DNA from 2 places in the Mesorhizobium sp. Pch-S genome. Region 2 is predicted to be linked to the other one. Evidence: riboswitches for the same ligand, from Rfam matches in the RefSeq annotation. Region 2 holds a riboswitch; the other holds the start of a gene.
What was found. A riboswitch is a leader RNA that binds a small molecule or an ion and turns the genes downstream of it on or off. The one in region 2 is predicted to bind cobalamin.
Positions count from the first base shown of each region.

Region 1: it holds a riboswitch for cobalamin, as region 2 does, so the genes downstream of both, C1M53_RS23255 (aromatic ring-hydroxylating dioxygenase subunit alpha) here and C1M53_RS23790 (DUF1636 family protein) in region 2, are expected to answer to the same signal.

Region 1 covers NZ_CP029562.1:4,964,605-4,972,584, forward strand. Annotated here, with positions in the region: gene C1M53_RS23240 (aromatic ring-hydroxylating dioxygenase subunit alpha) at 1-804, opposite strand, end outside; gene C1M53_RS23245 (hypothetical protein) at 859-1,137, opposite strand; gene C1M53_RS23250 (hybrid-cluster NAD(P)-dependent oxidoreductase) at 1,134-2,234, opposite strand; gene C1M53_RS23255 (aromatic ring-hydroxylating dioxygenase subunit alpha) at 2,245-3,492, opposite strand; cobalamin riboswitch at 3,607-3,812, opposite strand; gene metH (methionine synthase) at 3,880-7,677, opposite strand; gene C1M53_RS23265 (Fur family transcriptional regulator) at 7,902-7,980, shown strand, end outside.
Region 2 covers NZ_CP029562.1:5,091,092-5,099,071, reverse strand. Annotated here, with positions in the region: gene C1M53_RS23805 (shikimate kinase) at 1-175, shown strand, start outside; gene C1M53_RS23800 (NmrA family NAD(P)-binding protein) at 222-1,115, opposite strand; gene C1M53_RS23795 (LysR family transcriptional regulator) at 1,225-2,139, shown strand; cobalamin riboswitch at 2,222-2,426, shown strand; gene C1M53_RS23790 (DUF1636 family protein) at 2,460-2,885, shown strand; gene cobW (cobalamin biosynthesis protein CobW) at 2,882-3,919, shown strand; gene cobN (cobaltochelatase subunit CobN) at 3,923-7,270, shown strand; gene cobG (precorrin-3B synthase) at 7,267-7,980, shown strand, end outside.

The DNA.
Region 1 (7,980 bases), 130 kb from region 2:
GTGGATCGCCTCCTGACCCGCTGCCGAGTTCTGCCAGCGATCGCCGCTGACCACGTCGATACCCAGCGCGCAGGTCCGCGCCTCCATTGCCTGGTTGAGCTTCTCGATCATCTCGAGCGGCTGCTCCAGGGCATGGGTCTGGGAATATTCGGGATGAGCCGGTCCGCAATGATAACACTCGACGTAGTTTTCGACAGCCAGCTTCCAGTTGGCCTGCAGCGGATAGAGTTCGCGATGCGCCACCTTCGCTTCGCCCCAGCCATACTGGCCGCAACTGGTGCGCAGTGATTGCTCGATCGGATCGAAGTCGAGCGGCGTCTCGGCGAAGGAGATGAAGACGAGCCCGGACGCGACCCGAACGTGCAATTTCTTCAGCCCGTGTTCGTTGCGGTCGAAGTCCTTCGGCATCAGCCGCGCGGCGCGCAGCGAGCCGTCATTGCTGTAGGTCCAGGCGTGGTACGGGCAGACGAAGAAGCGTGCGTTGCCCTTCGGCTTGGTGCAGACCTCGGCGCCGCGATGCCGGCACACATTGAGCATCGCGTGGATCGCGCCATCGGCGGCACGTGTCAGGATGATCTGCTCGTCGCCCAGCCGGAACAGCTCGAAGTCGCCTGCATTGGGAATGACGCTCGCATGCGCCAGGCAATGCCAGTGCCGGCGAAACAGGCGTTCCATGTCGCGCTCGAAGATCGCGGGATCCATGTAGAACGGCCGGACCAGGCCATGACCCGGCCGGTGCGCTGCGATCAGGTCGCCGATCCTGTCATCGGCGGCGGATGTCTGTTGAAGATGCAAGATGCTCATCGCTGGCTGCTCATCATTGGCTTGGGAGGGCTGGCGTAGGGTTGGGTCTGATCTTCAAAGATTGGGAACGGGTCTGGGCCAGTCGTCCGAGCAGGCGACAGCCGCCAGAAGACTGCGAAGCACCGCAACGCCCGGGTGGAGTGACCCACGACGATCGATCAGCTCGATCTGTCGTTGCGCGGCAATCTCGAGACAGATGCCTGGCGGCACGGACATCAGCCAGTCGGCAAAGACTTCTTCCGGCGGCGGCAGCGGCGAGATCGCTGCCATCGTCTTGGCGTCGACCTTATGCGGTCGCGTCGCGACCATTTTTTCGTCGTCGCGGGTGGTCATGCCTCGATCTCCAGTGGAGTGAGCGGTTTCGAGCAGCAGGCGAGGATGTAGCCGTCAGCGATCTCCTCATCGAGGATGCCGCCGTTGTGGTTCATCTCCACGTTGCCCGAGACCTTCCGGACACGACAGGTGCCGCACAGGCCGAACTCGCAGGCCGCCGAGATGCGAACGCCGCTGGCACGCGCGGCCTGAAGCACTGTCTGACCGGGGACACAGTGCCCATCGACATCGGAACTGGCGAAGCGGACCGGGAGTGCCGCCTCGGCAGGTTGTGCAGGGTTCGCCTCCGCCGCTCCCGGTGATGGCACCTCCACTGGCGGAGCGCCGAAACTCTCCTGATGATAGTGGGCCATGTCGAAGCCGGTGGCTTCCAGCATGGTGCGCACGGCGCGCATGAACGGATCCGGTCCGCAGCAGAACACCTCGCGTTCGTGGAAGTCGGGTGACAAAAGCGGCAACCTGACGGCATCGATCCGTCCCATATGGCCGAACCAGCTTTCGCGGCTCGACCGCTCCTCGATCATGAAACCGAGCGACAGGCCGGGCATGTTGGCGCCGAGCAGCTCCAGTTCCTTGCGGAAGATGATCTCTTCCGGCCGCCGGGCGCAGTTGACGAAGGCGATGTCCGTCCATGGTGCGCAGTCGTTCAGCCAGCGCAGCATCGACATCATCGGCGTGATGCCGGAGCCCGCCGAAATGAAAAGATACTTCGCTGCGGCATGGTTGTGGTGCGAGAAATCGCCCGCCGGGCCGCGCGCCTTGATGCGCGACCCGCGCTTGAGATTGTCGAACATCCAACGCGTGCCGATGCTGCCGGCCTGCGCCTTGACGGTTATGGAGATCGAGAGCGGTCGCGACGGGGACGAGGCCAGCGTATAGGTGCGCATCAGCGGACCGTCGGCTGTCGGCAACTCCAGCGTGATGAACTGGCCCGGCTTGTAGCGGAACCAGGTCTGCGCATCCGAGCGGAAGGTGAAGGTCTTCACGTCAGGCGCTTCGTCGGTGATGCCGGCCACTTCCAGCACCTGCAGGCGATCGTCCCATGGCACCATCTCGTCGAGATGGCGATAGAGGTGGATGCTCGTAACGGCGTTCATTGGAGCGGCCTCAAGCGACGCTGCGCAGCGCTGGTCTTTCGCCCTCGGTGAGCCGGGGCTCCATGAAGCGCGCATACCATTCGACGAACTGGATCACGCCGCCTTCATGCAATTCGGAATACGGGCCCGGCTGGTAGGCCGGCGAGTTGATACCGAACGCGTTCTCCTCGACGATGCGGCGATCCTCGTCATTGGTCAGCGTCCAGACGTGGATCAGGTTCTGCAGGTCGTAGTCGACGCCTTCCACGGCATCCTTGTGCACCAGCCATTTGGTGGTCACCGCCGTCTCGGTGGCGCTGATCGGGAGAACGCGGAACGTCACCGCGTGATCGCCCAGTATGTGGTTCCAGGTCGTCGGATAGTGGTAGAGCATCAGGGTGCCGATGCGGTCGGTGGCGACACCGTCGGACAGGTTGCGCTGCACGGCGCGCTGGCCGGTCATGGTGTAGCTCACCGCATGTGGAAGCAGTGGCGCCCGTGTCGTGCGGTACTGACCGGCCGTATCGATGACGAAGCGCGAAGGCAGCCCGTCGGCTTCGCAGCGTGCCCAGTGTTCCAGCAACTCGGGGTCATCCTCGACACCGTTGACGCCGGTCACGGTCGGCGCTTCAGGGAAGGTCTTGCAGAGCTCCGGATGGTTACCCGCGCAATGGTAGCATTCGCGGTTGTTTTCCCAGACCAGCTTCCAGTTGCCCTTTTCGACGATCGTGCTTTCGAAGGCGATCTTGGCGTCGGCCAGGCGATGCGGCAGGAAGTAGGGCTCCATCATCTGGCGGAAGGGAGCGAAGTCCGCCGGCTGGTCGGCCAGGCAGACGAAGATGTAGCCGCCGGCGCTTTCGCAGGCGACCGGCTTCAGCCCGTAGTCGTTGCGGTCGAAGCCTTCGGCCATCTGCCGGGCGAACAGAAGCTTGCCGTCGAGGTCGTAGGTCCACTGATGGTAGGGGCAGACCAGACGGGCAGAGGTGCCTTTGTCGACGGTGCAGACGCGGCTGCCGCGATGGCGGCAGGAATTGTGGAAGGCGCGGATCTTGTTCTCGCGGTCACGCACCAGAACGATCGGGTAGGCGCCGATCTGGACGGTGAAGAAACTGCCCGGCTTGGCGATCTCGCAATCATGTCCGACGAACAGCCAGTCGCGGTACCAGATCAGCTCCATGTCGAGCTTGAAGAAATCCGGATCGGTGTAGAAGGGCTGTTCCAGCGAGAAGCCATCGCGCCTCGCGCGGATGAGCTTCAGCATTTCATGACGTGCGTCCATGTCCTGTCCTCGTCAAAGGACTGAACTGGTGGTGATGGAGGGTAGATGGCCATGTTGGACGGTCTTTGACCGGCGCACGGCTTTCTGCCTCTTGACCGCCCACCGCGATCAGTCGAGTTCCAAAAAGTCCAGGGCTGGTTTCCGGGCTCCGAAGCTGTCCTTGTGGACCGTCTCGACACCTTCCCAGGCTTTCGCCCAGTGGTCTGTCGTCGAGACAGAAGCTTCGCTACCGTTGCGGGGGCAGCGCCGGCGTCAAACCGGCTTCCCAATTATCCCTCCGGCGGGGTTCGCCGGAGAGCACCTTGAACGTGCCGATCTGATCACGGACGCCGCGCCGGTGCGATGACGAAAGCGACATCGGCGCAGTGCAAAGACGACAGGCCGGAATTACTCGGCGGCCTCGGCAAGAGGCGAGGGCACATAGTTGAGGATCGGCCCAAGCCAGCGCTCGACATCCGCGACACTCATGTCCTTGCGCCTGGCATAGTCCTCGACCTGGTCACGTTCGACCTTGGCGACGCCGAAATAATAGCTCTCGGGATGCGCGAGGTAGAGGCCGGAAACCGACGAGCCGGGCCACATCGCCATGCTCTCGGTCAGGCGCACCCCAATCCGCTCCTCCGCCTGCAGCAGATCGAACAACGTCACCTTCTCGGTATGGTCCGGTTGGGCCGGATAGCCGGGGGCCGGGCGGATGCCCTGGTAGGGCTCGCCGATCAGGTCGTCCGGCGCGAGGTTCTCGTCGGGTGCATAACCCCAATATTCCTTGCGCACCTTCTCGTGCAGGCGCTCGGCAAAGGCCTCGGCGAAACGGTCCGCCAGTGCCTTGACCAGGATCGAATTGTAATCGTCGTTGGCGCGCTCAAAGCGTTCGGCGATGGCCACTTCCTCGATGCCCGCCGTCACCACGAAACCACCGATATAGTCCGGCTTGCCGCTGTCCAGCGGTGCCACGAAATCCGAGAGCGCGACATTCGGTTTGCCGTCGCGCTTGCTCAGCTGCTGGCGCAGCGTGAAGAAGGTGGCGAGCTCGCTGTCCCGGGCCTCGTCGGCAAACAGCTGGATATCATCGCCTGTCGTGTTGGCGGGCCAGAAGCCGAGAATGGCTTTCGGCGCGAACCACTTCTCGTCGATGATCTTCTTCAGCATCGCCTGCGCGTCGTCGAACAATTGCCGCGCCGCCGGCCCCTGCTTTTCGTCCTCGAGGATCCTGGGATAGCGCCCCTTCAGTTCCCAGGTCTGGAAGAAGGGCGTCCAGTCGATGTAGCGGGCGAGTTCGGCCAGGTCCCAGCTTTCGAACACCCGGGTTCCAAGAAAAGACGGCTTCGGCGGCTGGTAAGCGGTCCAATCGACCTTGTGGGCGTTGGCGCGCGCCCTGGCCAGCGGCAGCCGTTGCTTTTCGCGTTCCGAGCGCTCATGCGCCTCTGTCACCTTGCGATACTCTGCCTGGATCGTCTCGACATATCCGGCCTTCATGTCGGGGGAGAGCAGGCTGGAAACGACGCCGACCGCGCGGCTGGCATCGGTGACATAGACGGCCTGTCCCTTCTGGTAGCGCGGATGGATCTTGACGGCGGTGTGGACGCGGCTGGTCGTTGCACCGCCGATCAGCAGCGGGATGTCGAAACCCTCGCGCTCCATCTCCGAGGCCATATGCACCATCTCGTCGAGCGACGGGGTGATCAGGCCGGAGAGGCCGATCACGTCGACCTTTTCGGTGCGCGCCGTCTCCAGGATCCTGGTTGCCGGCACCATGACGCCGAGATCGATGATCTCGTAATTGTTGCAGGCCAGGACCACGCCGACGATGTTCTTGCCGATGTCGTGCACGTCGCCCTTGACGGTGGCCATCAGGATCTTGCCGGCGCTCTGGCGTTCGCCATTGTCGATGCCGGCGGCGGCATTGGCGAGTTTCTCGGCCTCCATGTGCGGCAGCAATCCGGCGACGGCCTGTTTCATCACGCGGGCGGACTTCACCACCTGCGGCAGGAACATCTTGCCTGCGCCAAACAGGTCGCCGACGACATTCATGCCAGCCATCAAAGGGCCTTCGATGACATGCAGGGGGCGTTCGGCCTTCAGCCGGGCCTCGTCGGTGTCGGCATCAATGAACTCGGTGATGCCGTTGACCAGCGCATGCGAGATCCGCTGTTCGACTGGCCACTCGCGCCAGGCCAGGTCTTTTTCCTTGGCTTCCTTGCCGGCCGTACCCTTGTAGCGCTCGGCGATCTCCAGCATGCGCTCGGTCGCGGTGCCGCCCGCCTTGGGCTGGCGGTTGAGCACGACGTCCTCGCAGGCCTCGCGCAGTTCGGGATCGATCGATTCGTAGACGGCCAATTGCCCGGCATTGACGATGCCCATGTCCATGCCGCGCTGGATGGCGTGGTAGAGGAACACGGCGTGCATGGCCTCCCGCACAGGCTCGTTGCCGCGGAACGAGAAGGACAGGTTGGAGATGCCGCCGGAGATATGGACATGCGGCAGCGTTGCGATGATTTCTCCCGTCGCCTCGATGAAGTCGACGCCGTAATTGTCGTGCTCCTCGATGCCGGTGGCGACCGCGAAGACGTTCGGATCGAAGATGATGTCCTCCGGCGCGAAGCCGGCCTGTTCCGTGAGCAGTTTGTAGGCTCGTGTGCAGATCTCGACCTTGCGCGCCCGGGTGTCGGCCTGGCCGACCTCGTCGAACGCCATCACCACGACGGCGGCGCCATACATGCGGCACAGCCGGGCGTGATGCAGGAAGGCCGCTTCGCCTTCCTTCATCGAAATCGAATTGACGATGGCCTTGCCCTGCACGCATTTCAAGCCGGCCTCGATGACGTCCCATTTCGAGGAATCGATCATCACCGGCACACGGGCGATGTCGGGCTCTGCGGCGACCAGGTTGAGGTACTCGACCATCGCCTTTTGCGAGTCGATCAGGCCTTCGTCCATGTTGATGTCGATGACCTGCGCGCCGTTGGCGACCTGGTCGCGTGCAACGTCGAGGGCGGCCGCGTAGTCGCCGCCGGTGATCAGTTTCCTGAATTTCGCGGAGCCGGTGACGTTGGTGCGTTCGCCGACGTTGACGAAGGGAATGTCCTTGGTCAGCGTGAACGGTTCCAGGCCTGACAGGCGCATCTGCGGCGATCGTTTCGGCAGCCCGCGCGGCGCGTACCGGGAGACCGCGTCCGCGATCGCCGCGATATGTTCCGGCGTCGAGCCGCAGCAGCCGCCGACCACATTGACCAGCCCTTCGCGCGCGAAGTCCTCGACCTGGCCGGCCATGAACTCCGGGCTTTCGTCATATTGACCGAATGCGTTCGGCAGTCCGGCATTCGGATAGGCGCAGGTGAAGGTCTCGGCCACAGACGACAGTTCCGCCAGGTGCGGACGCATGGCGGCAGCACCCAGCGCGCAGTTCAGGCCGATGGTGAAGGGCAGGGCATGCCGCACGGAATGCCAGAAGGCCGTCGGCGTCTGGCCCGAAAGCGTGCGGCCGGACAGGTCGGTGATCGTGCCGGAGATCATGATCGGCAGCCGGATGCCCTTCTCAGCATAAATCTCCTCGCAGGCGAAGATGGCGGCCTTGGCGTTGAGCGTGTCGAAGATGGTTTCGATCAGGATGATGTCGGCGCCGCCGTCGATCAGCCCGCGCAACTGTTCGCCATAGGCGAGGCGCAGGTCGTCGAAGGTGACGGCGCGGTAGCCCGGATTGTTGACGTCCGGCGAGATCGACGCGGTGCGGTTGGTGGGACCCAGCGCGCCGGCGACTAAGCGGCGCCTGCCGTCTTCCTGTTCGGCCCGGCGCAAGGCGCGCCGCACCAGCCGCGCACCGTCGCGGTTCAGCTCGTAGACCATGTCCTCCATGCCGTAGTCGGCCTGCGCGATCGACGTGGACGAGAAGGTGTTGGTCTCGACGATGTCGGCACCGGCCTTGGCATAGGCGTAGTGGATGTCTTCGATGGCCTTGGGCTGAGACAGGATCAGCAGGTCGTTGTTGCCCTGCTGATGGCAGGCGCAGCCGCTGAAGCGGTCACCGCGGAAGTGGTCCTCGCCAAAGCCGAGCCCCTGGATCTGCGTGCCCATCGCGCCGTCGAGCACAAGGATGCGCTCGCGCGCGGCAGCCTGCAGTGCTGCGAGAATTTCCGAGCCGTCAGGACGTGACGACAGCGGGCCGAAGAGCTCATCGACCGAAGACATATTGCGACACTCTTCATTCCAGGAACGACGTCGCCAAAACTAATCACATAAAGACATCTTTATGTCAATATGCGGATGCTCCCTGGTTGCGGGACCTTGGTTCCGTGCCGTTGCTCTGTCACTCTCAAAGCACGGCAATGTTTTTTGCGAATGCGACGCATCTGAGATAGGAAAGCCCAATCGGCGAAAGCCTGTCAAAAGCCGAGCAAGGGGAGACCCACAGGTTGGAACGGAACATCGCGGATCTTTGCCGGGAGTTCGGCTTGCGCCTGACCGGCCCGCGCCGAATCATCATGCAGGTCC
Region 2 (7,980 bases):
GCAAAGGGTGTCGGCACGAACCCCTGACGGTTATGGTCACATCGAAGAGGAACAGCGCAAGATTGCCGAACTGATCGCCACGGTCGAGCCGCTGCTTCGGGAGTCTTCCGACCACGAAATCGATTCCAGAGGACCGGTCGAAAGCACCGCCGACCGTATCCTGGAGCTGGCCTAGCACCACCCGCTCCTTTCCGTGGAATTGGTCACCGGCTCGATCCGGATCACGACAGCGATAAATCTTGCGGATCGACGACCGCGAGCTCTTCGAAATATCGCCGCAGCGTACTGGGTTCGCGTCCAAGAATGGCACGCAGGGTCAGGCTGTTTCCGGCAGAGCCGAATTCCGTGTAGGACTCAAATACGCGTGCGAGTTGCGCCAGCGCATCGCCTTCGAAAGGCGGTTTGGCGACGGCCGCCCACGCCTCGAAGCTGAGTTCCACCGGCTCGATCACCCGCCCAAGCAAGGCACTCATCAAGGCGGCAATCTCGATGCGATTGTGCATCCCATCGGCGGCAAGCTCGAAAGAGCCATAGGCAAGCTGATCCTCAGTCAATGCCTTGGCCGCAACTTCGGCGACGTCGCGGTAATCGACGCGCGCCAGCCGCGCGGTGTTCGAAAAAGGTTCCGCGAAGACACCGTTGCGGACCACGGCCTGCCAGGCCGGGGCGATGTTCTGGAACAACGTTGCCGGGTAGAGGATGGTGTAGTCCAACCTGGAGCGCAGCAACGCCTCCTCCACCGGCAGTTTGCTGGCATGATTGGCCAGCCCGTTGGCTGGGTGGATGACGGACGAAAACACGAACTTGCCAACTCCCGCGCGCTTCGCCGCATCAACCATGGCAATACCAAGTGCTGGTTCGTCCGCCACGAAGGGCGGGCCGACATGGTAGACCCCGTCTATTCCCTTGAGCGCGCCGTCGAGGCTTCCGGCATCGCGCAGGTCGCCATGCACGATTTCCGATGCGCCGTTGCCCCGTGCCGCTCGTGCAGCCGCTGCGTTGCGCACCAGCGCCCGCACAATGAAACCACGCCGGGCAAGCTCGGCGGCGACATAGCCACCGCTACGGCCGGAAGCGCCCACCACGAGCACGGTTTTCCCGTTCAGATCAGACATCGGTTTACCTCAGGTTTTGGAACCATATGCCTGTGAAGATCGGTCTCTCGTTTGCCGGTTGGTAGGCCGGTCATCTGTGATACGGTCTCCCGAAAATCGGAGAGCCAGCATGGATCGGTTTGATGACGTCGAAGCGTTCCTCGCGATCGTCGAACGGGGCAACCTGTCAGCCGCCGCCCGCCATCTCGGCCGTTCGCTGCAGGCGGTCAGTCGTTCGCTGGCCACTCTTGAAAGGAGTGTCGGCGTGGAGCTAGTTCGCCGCACCACGCACAAGGCGCAGCCCACGGAAGCCGGGCATGACTTCTACCGCCGGGTGAAACCGGCGTTTCTGGAAATTGTCGAAGCCAGGATCGAAGCCGGGAACCGCAGCGCCGAACCTTCCGGGTTGCTCAAGGTCGGAGCACCGGAACTGTTCGGACATCGCTATCTTGTCCCGATCCTCGCGCGTTTCATGGAAATGCACCCCAGGCTGGAGATCGAACTCAATCTTTCGAACCGCTTCGTCGACCTTGCCGAGGAAGGGCTGGACCTCGCCATCCGTATCGGCGAACTGCCGGATTCGGACTTGAAGGCGCGCCGGCTCGGCATCATGCGCCGGGTCGTTTTCGGCGCGCCGTCCTATTTCGAAAAACGCGGGCGCCCCTCCCATCCGCGAGACCTGGCCGAACATCACTGTGTTTTCCGCAACACGGATCGCGATGCCGGTGCCTGGCAATTCCAGGAAGGCGGCAGGCCATTGACCGTGAAGGTCGGTGGGCGGCTGCATCTCGACAACGCGGCTGCGAGCCACGCAGCAATCGCCATTGGCCTCGGCATAGGCCGCGTGCCGCTCTGGCAGATCCAGGATCTTGTCGACAGCGGCACAGTCGAGGTGATTCTGGAGGAGTTCGAACAGCCGGCGGTTCCGGTCCACATCGTCTGGCCGGCCGCCCGCCTGCCGCTTGCCAAGACGCGTCTTTTCATCGACTTCCTGGCAGCCAATCTGCACATTCAAAGGCGAGAACGGGATTGTATAGTGGCTTGACGTCGGCTCGGTGGCCCAAGCCACCATCACGCTTGCGACGCGATCCGCCGTTGCGGCGCGTTGACAGCGCCACCCGCCCAAGCCTAAATCCGGCAAAGACGGTCTCCTCCCTTCACGGGGAGGAGCGAAGAGGGAATGCGGTGCGGGGCAAAAGCCTCAAGTCCGCGGCTGTCCCCGCAACTGTGAGCGGCGAGCCAAGGCCGAGAGCCACTGGGGTTTTCCCGGGAAGGCGGCACCGAGGCACCGACCCGCGAGCCAGGAGACCTGCCGTCTGACCAGAATCCCAACGCCTGGCGGGTGTCCCGGGCAAGGAGCCTGATTTGGATCACGACGATAATTTCTCGGCCGGGACGACGACAGCGGATGTGGAAACCGCGCCCGTTACCGTCATCGTCTGCTCGTCCTGTCGGGATGAGAACGGCTCTGATGCCCATCCCCGTGCCGGCGCTCTGCTGGCCGAAGCCACCCGCGCCGCAGCTCGTGACCGCCACTCCATTGAAGTGCGAACAGTCGAGTGCCTCGGGAACTGCAAGCGCCGGCTTTCGGCGGCACTGCTGCGCAACGACTGCTGGAGCTATGTCTTTGGTGACCTGACAGTCGGATCGGGTTCCGACCTCGTCGCCGGAGCAGAACTTTTCGCGACATCGCAGGACGGCCTCATTCCATGGCGAGGCCGCCCTGACTCCCTGAAGCGCGGCCTCGTCGCGCGCATCCCTCCCCTCGCTGTTTTGAAGGACCAGATATGACCGCTTCCGTTTCCCGCGTCCCCTGCACCGTCGTCACCGGCTTCCTCGGCGCCGGCAAGACAACGCTGATCCGCAACATCCTCGAAAACGCCAAAGGCAAGCGGCTGGCCCTCATCGTCAACGAATTCGGTGACGTCGGCGTCGACGGCGAGATCCTCAAGGGCTGCGGTGTCGACACCTGCCCTGAGGAAAACATCGTCGAACTCGCCAATGGCTGCATCTGCTGCACGGTCGCCGACGACTTCGTACCGGCGCTCGACCAGATCCTGGCACGCACGCCGAAGGTTGACCACATCCTGATCGAGACCTCCGGCCTCGCACTGCCGAAGCCACTGGTGCAGGCCTTCCAGTGGCCGACGGTCAAGAACCGCGTCACCGTGGATGGTGTCGTCGCCGTGGTCGACGGCCCGGCACTTGCCGAAGGACGCGTAGCCTCGGACATGGACGCGCTCGCCGCCCAGCGTGCCGCAGACGACTCACTCGACCACGACGATCCGGTCGAGGAAGTGTTCGAGGATCAGGTCGCCTGCGCCGACCTGATCATTCTCTCCAAGAACGATCTGCTGGACGAGGCCGGTGCGGCTCGGGCCAATGCCGTGCTGAACGAACATATCGCACGCGCGGTCAAGGTGGTGCCGACCGCACAGGGCAAGGTCGATCCGTCAGTACTGCTCGGCCTCGGCCTCGCCGTCGAGGATGACATTGAAAACCGCAAGAGCCATCATGATGGCATGGGTGACCACGAGCATGACGATTTCGACACCTTCGTGGTCGAAATCCCCGCTGTTGCCAATCCGGAGGATCTCGCTCGCCGTGTCGCGGAGGCCGCGGACAGGGAAAACGTGCTGCGCGTAAAGGGTTTCGTCGAGGTCGACGCCAAGCCGATGCGTCTGCTGCTGCAGGCTGTGGGGCCACGCGTGAACCACTATTACGATCGCGCCTGGACGGCTGAGGACGACCGCCGCTCGCGGCTGGTCGTGATCGGGCTGAAGGGTCTCGACCGCCCGGCCATCGAGAAGATCCTGGTAGGATAAACCTTGCACATCCTGACCACCACCTCCGCCTCGCTCGACGATATCGCCGAGCCGGTCGATCTGCGCCAGCAGCCGGCGGAGATGGTGGCGCTGTCTTTCACCGACAGCGATCTGGCCGGATTGGCGTCCGCCTGGCAGGCGGATGCCGAAACCCTGCCCTCGATGCGGCTGGCGGCGCTGCGCGACCTTCGCCACCCGATGTCCGTCGATCTGTGGATCGACAGCGTCGCACGGCACGCCAAGGTGATCCTGGTACGAATCCTGGGCGGCTACGACTGGTGGCGCTACGGCTGCGACCAGCTTGCCGCGACAGCCCGCGCCAGGGGCATCAAGCTGGCGCTGCTGCCCGGCGAATCCCATGACGAAGATCCGCGCCTCACGGAAGCCTCCACTCTGCCTGCCGAAGAGCTTGGCGCCTTGCTTGCCTATTTTCGCCAGGGTGGACCGGCCAACATGTCTGCGCTGGTCAATCAGCTGGCTCGGCTTTGCGGCCACGACCGGGTTGTCGCCCAACCGGTCGAACTGCCCAAGGCGGGGTTTTATCAGCCGGGCGTCGGTGTCGTCGACGCGCCTCCTCCGACGTTCACCAGCAAACCCGCCGTCCCCGTCCTCTTTTATCGTTCAATGCTGCTCGCGGCCGATGCTGCCCCCATCGATGCCTTGGCCGCAGCGCTTGAAGTGCGCGACGTCATGGCCGTGCCCATCTTCGTGCCCAGTCTGAAAGACCAGGCGGCTCTGGGGTTCGTCGAAAAGGCGTTCAGCACTCTGAACCCTGCCGCCATCGTCACCGCCACCGCCTTTGCTTCCGGTGCTGAACCTGGGGCCGAAACCCTGTTCGACCGTGCCGGCGTGCCGGTGTTCCAGGTCATTGTCGCCACGACGCGCCGCGACGCCTGGGAGACCAACCAGCGCGGCCTGGCACCGGCCGATCTTGCCATGCATGTCGTACTGCCGGAACTGGATGGCCGCATCCTGGCCGGCGCGATCTCCTTCAAGGCCGAACTGGGAGCAGATACCGAGCTCGCCTTCCGTGCTTTCGCCAACAGGCCGGAGCCCGACCGCGTCGAGCGTGTCGCCGATCGCATCGCCGCGCATATCCGGCTTCAGCGAGCGGCCCCGGCCGAACGGCGTCTTGCCATCCTTGTTCCCGACTATCCGAGCGCTCCGGGTCGTACCGGCTATGCCGTCGGGCTTGACGTGCCCTCCTCCGTGCTCGCCATGCTGCATGACCTTAACGATGCCGGCTATTTCGTTGAGAAGATTCCTGAATCCCCACGCCGGCTGCTCGACCTTCTGGAAGAGGCCGGCCAGCGCCTGGCGGCCAACGACTACGCCGCGCTTTCCAGTGACCTGCCGGCAGATGCGCGCCAGACCGTATCCGACGCCTGGGGCGAAGCCGGCGGATCCCATTTCCCGTTTCGCGCCGCGACGTTCGGCAATGTCACCGTGGCTCTGGCACCGGATCGCGGCCGTTCCGCCGACCGCCGCGCCGACTATCACGATCCAACGCTGCCGCCGCGCCACGAGTTGGTCGCCTTTGGACTCTGGCTTCAGAAATCACTTGGGGTCCATGCGATCATCCATGTCGGCGCGCACGGCACGCTGGAGTGGCTGCCCGGCAAGACCGTTGCCCTCGGTCCGAACTGCTTCCCGGAAATCGTCACCGGCGCGCTGCCGGTGATCTATCCGTTCATTGTCTCCAATCCCGGCGAAGCCGCGCAAGCCAAGCGCCGCATCGCCGCGGTTACACTCGGTCATCTGCCACCGCCTCTGACCGACGCCGGCCTGGATGATCACCAGCAGGAGCTGGAACGACTGGTCGATGAATACGCCCAGGCGGATGGGCTCGACCGCCGCCGGCGCGACCGGTTGGCCAGGCTGATCGTCGAAACTGCCGCGAAAACCGGCCTAGCATCGGAGGCCGGTGTGGCCAAAACCGACGCCCCCGATGAAGCGCTGCGCCGCATCGACGCCTGGCTCTGCGATCTCAAGGATTTTGCGGTCAAGGACGGGCTGCACGTCTATGGCCGCTCCGTGGACGGCGAAGCCGACCCTTTGCGCCTGCAAAGCGCGACCAACGAAAAGGCGGCACTGCTCGCGGCCCTCGATGGCCGCCATGTCGCCGCAGGCCCGGCGGGCGCACCTGCCCGCGGCCGCACCGACGTCCTGCCCACCGGCAGGAACCTGTTCACTGCCGACCCGCGCACCATGCCGACGCCGACCGCTTTCGATCTCGGCAAGGCAGCTGCCGACGAGATCGTGGTTAGCTACATGCAGGGCCATGGCGACTGGCCGCGTGCTCTGGTCATAGACCTGTGGGGATCCGCGTCCCTGCGCACGGGTGGCGAGGAGATCGCGCAGGGCCTGGCGTTGATGGGATGCCGGCCGCAATGGGATGCCGCCACCGGTCGCGTCACCGGGATCGAAGTGTTGCCGCCGGCCACGCTCGGACGGCCACGTGTCGACGTCACTTGGCGCATCTCCGGCCTGTTTCGCGACATGTTCCCAACCCAGATTGCCCTGATCGATGCGGCAGCACGCGCTGTCGCCCAGCGAGACGAGGACGACAGCGAGAACCCGCTCGCGGCGGCAACGCGTGCAGCAGGCCGGGTCGAACCGCGCATCTTCGGCTCCTCGCCAGGCACCTATGGCGCCGGCCTGGAGGCGATGCTTGCCAGCGGCGAATGGCGTCGCCGCGAGGAGCTTGGCCGAGCCTATCTTGAAGCCGCCTCGCACGCTTATGGCGGAGCCGACGGCGAAGGCTCGGCAGTGCCCGGCGCCTTTGCCGGACGCATCGCCGAAGCCGATCTGCTTGTCCACACCGGCGACGATCCGGGGCGAGACATCCTCGAAGGTTCGGCCGATGTCGCTTTCATCGGCGGCTTCTCCGCGGCGGTCGCTGCGCTTGGCACAAGCGCCGACGTCATCGTGCTTGACACGACGGATCCTGCAAGGCCGAAACCACGCTCGGTATCGGAAGCCGTCACGCGCGTGGTGCGGGCCCGCGCCGTCAACCGCCGTTTCATCGAGGGACAGATGCGGCACGGACCGCGTGGTGCCTCGGAATTCGCCGAGACGGTTGATCGCTTGATCGGCTTCGCAGAGACCACCCAGGCCATTGCCGGCGATCTGATCGGCGCCGTGCACGATGCCTATCTCGGCGACGAGGCGGTGCGCGCGTTTCTGCTTGCCGAGAACCCTCAGGCCGCCAAATTGATTGCCGAGCGTTTTCGATCGGCCAGGCAGCGTGGCCTGTGGCACCCGCTGCGCAACTCGGTCGACGACGATCTGGCCGCCCTGATCGCAGAAGCTCAAGGTCGTGTGCCAAAGGGAGCGGAGGCGGCCGAATGAACGCCCTCCAGCGCCGCGGCGCCTGCCCCGCCTTGTCGACGCCGATGCAGACCGGCGACGGGCTTCTGGTGCGTCTCAATCCGGTTGCTGGAGGACTTTCTCCCAAGGCTCTGATCGGACTCTCGGAATCCGCCACGCGGCATGGCAACGGCATCATGGAAGTCACCGCCCGCGGCTCGATCCAGATCCGCGGCCTGACCACTGCAGGGGCCGGCCAGCTGGCCGCGGAGGTGAACGCGTTGGGCATCGCCGTGCGAACCGGCGTTCCGGTCGAAACCGGCCCGCTGGCCGGGCTGGACATGCACGAGATTGCCGATCCGCGCCCACTCGCGGAAGCCCTGCGCAGGGCGATTGAAAAAACCGATCTGGCAGGCAGGCTCGGGCCGAAAGTCTCCATTGTCGTCGACGGTGGCGGCGCCATCGGCCTGGACGCGATCCTGGCCGACATCCGGCTCGTCGCGACAAGGGACGGCAGCCAAGTAAGATGGCATCTTGCCATTGGCGGCACTGCGGCCACCGCACGGCCGCTGGCTTTGCTGGATGAGACAGACGCGTGCGATAGGACTTTGACGATCCTTCAAGCCATTGCCGCCATCGGGCGGGAAGGCCGCGCACGCGAGTTGAGCGCCACAGTCCTGCCCGCAGACGGCGCTGTACTAGCAGATCGGCAAAGCCGTCGAAGCGATTCTGCTCCCACTGGAATCCTTGCC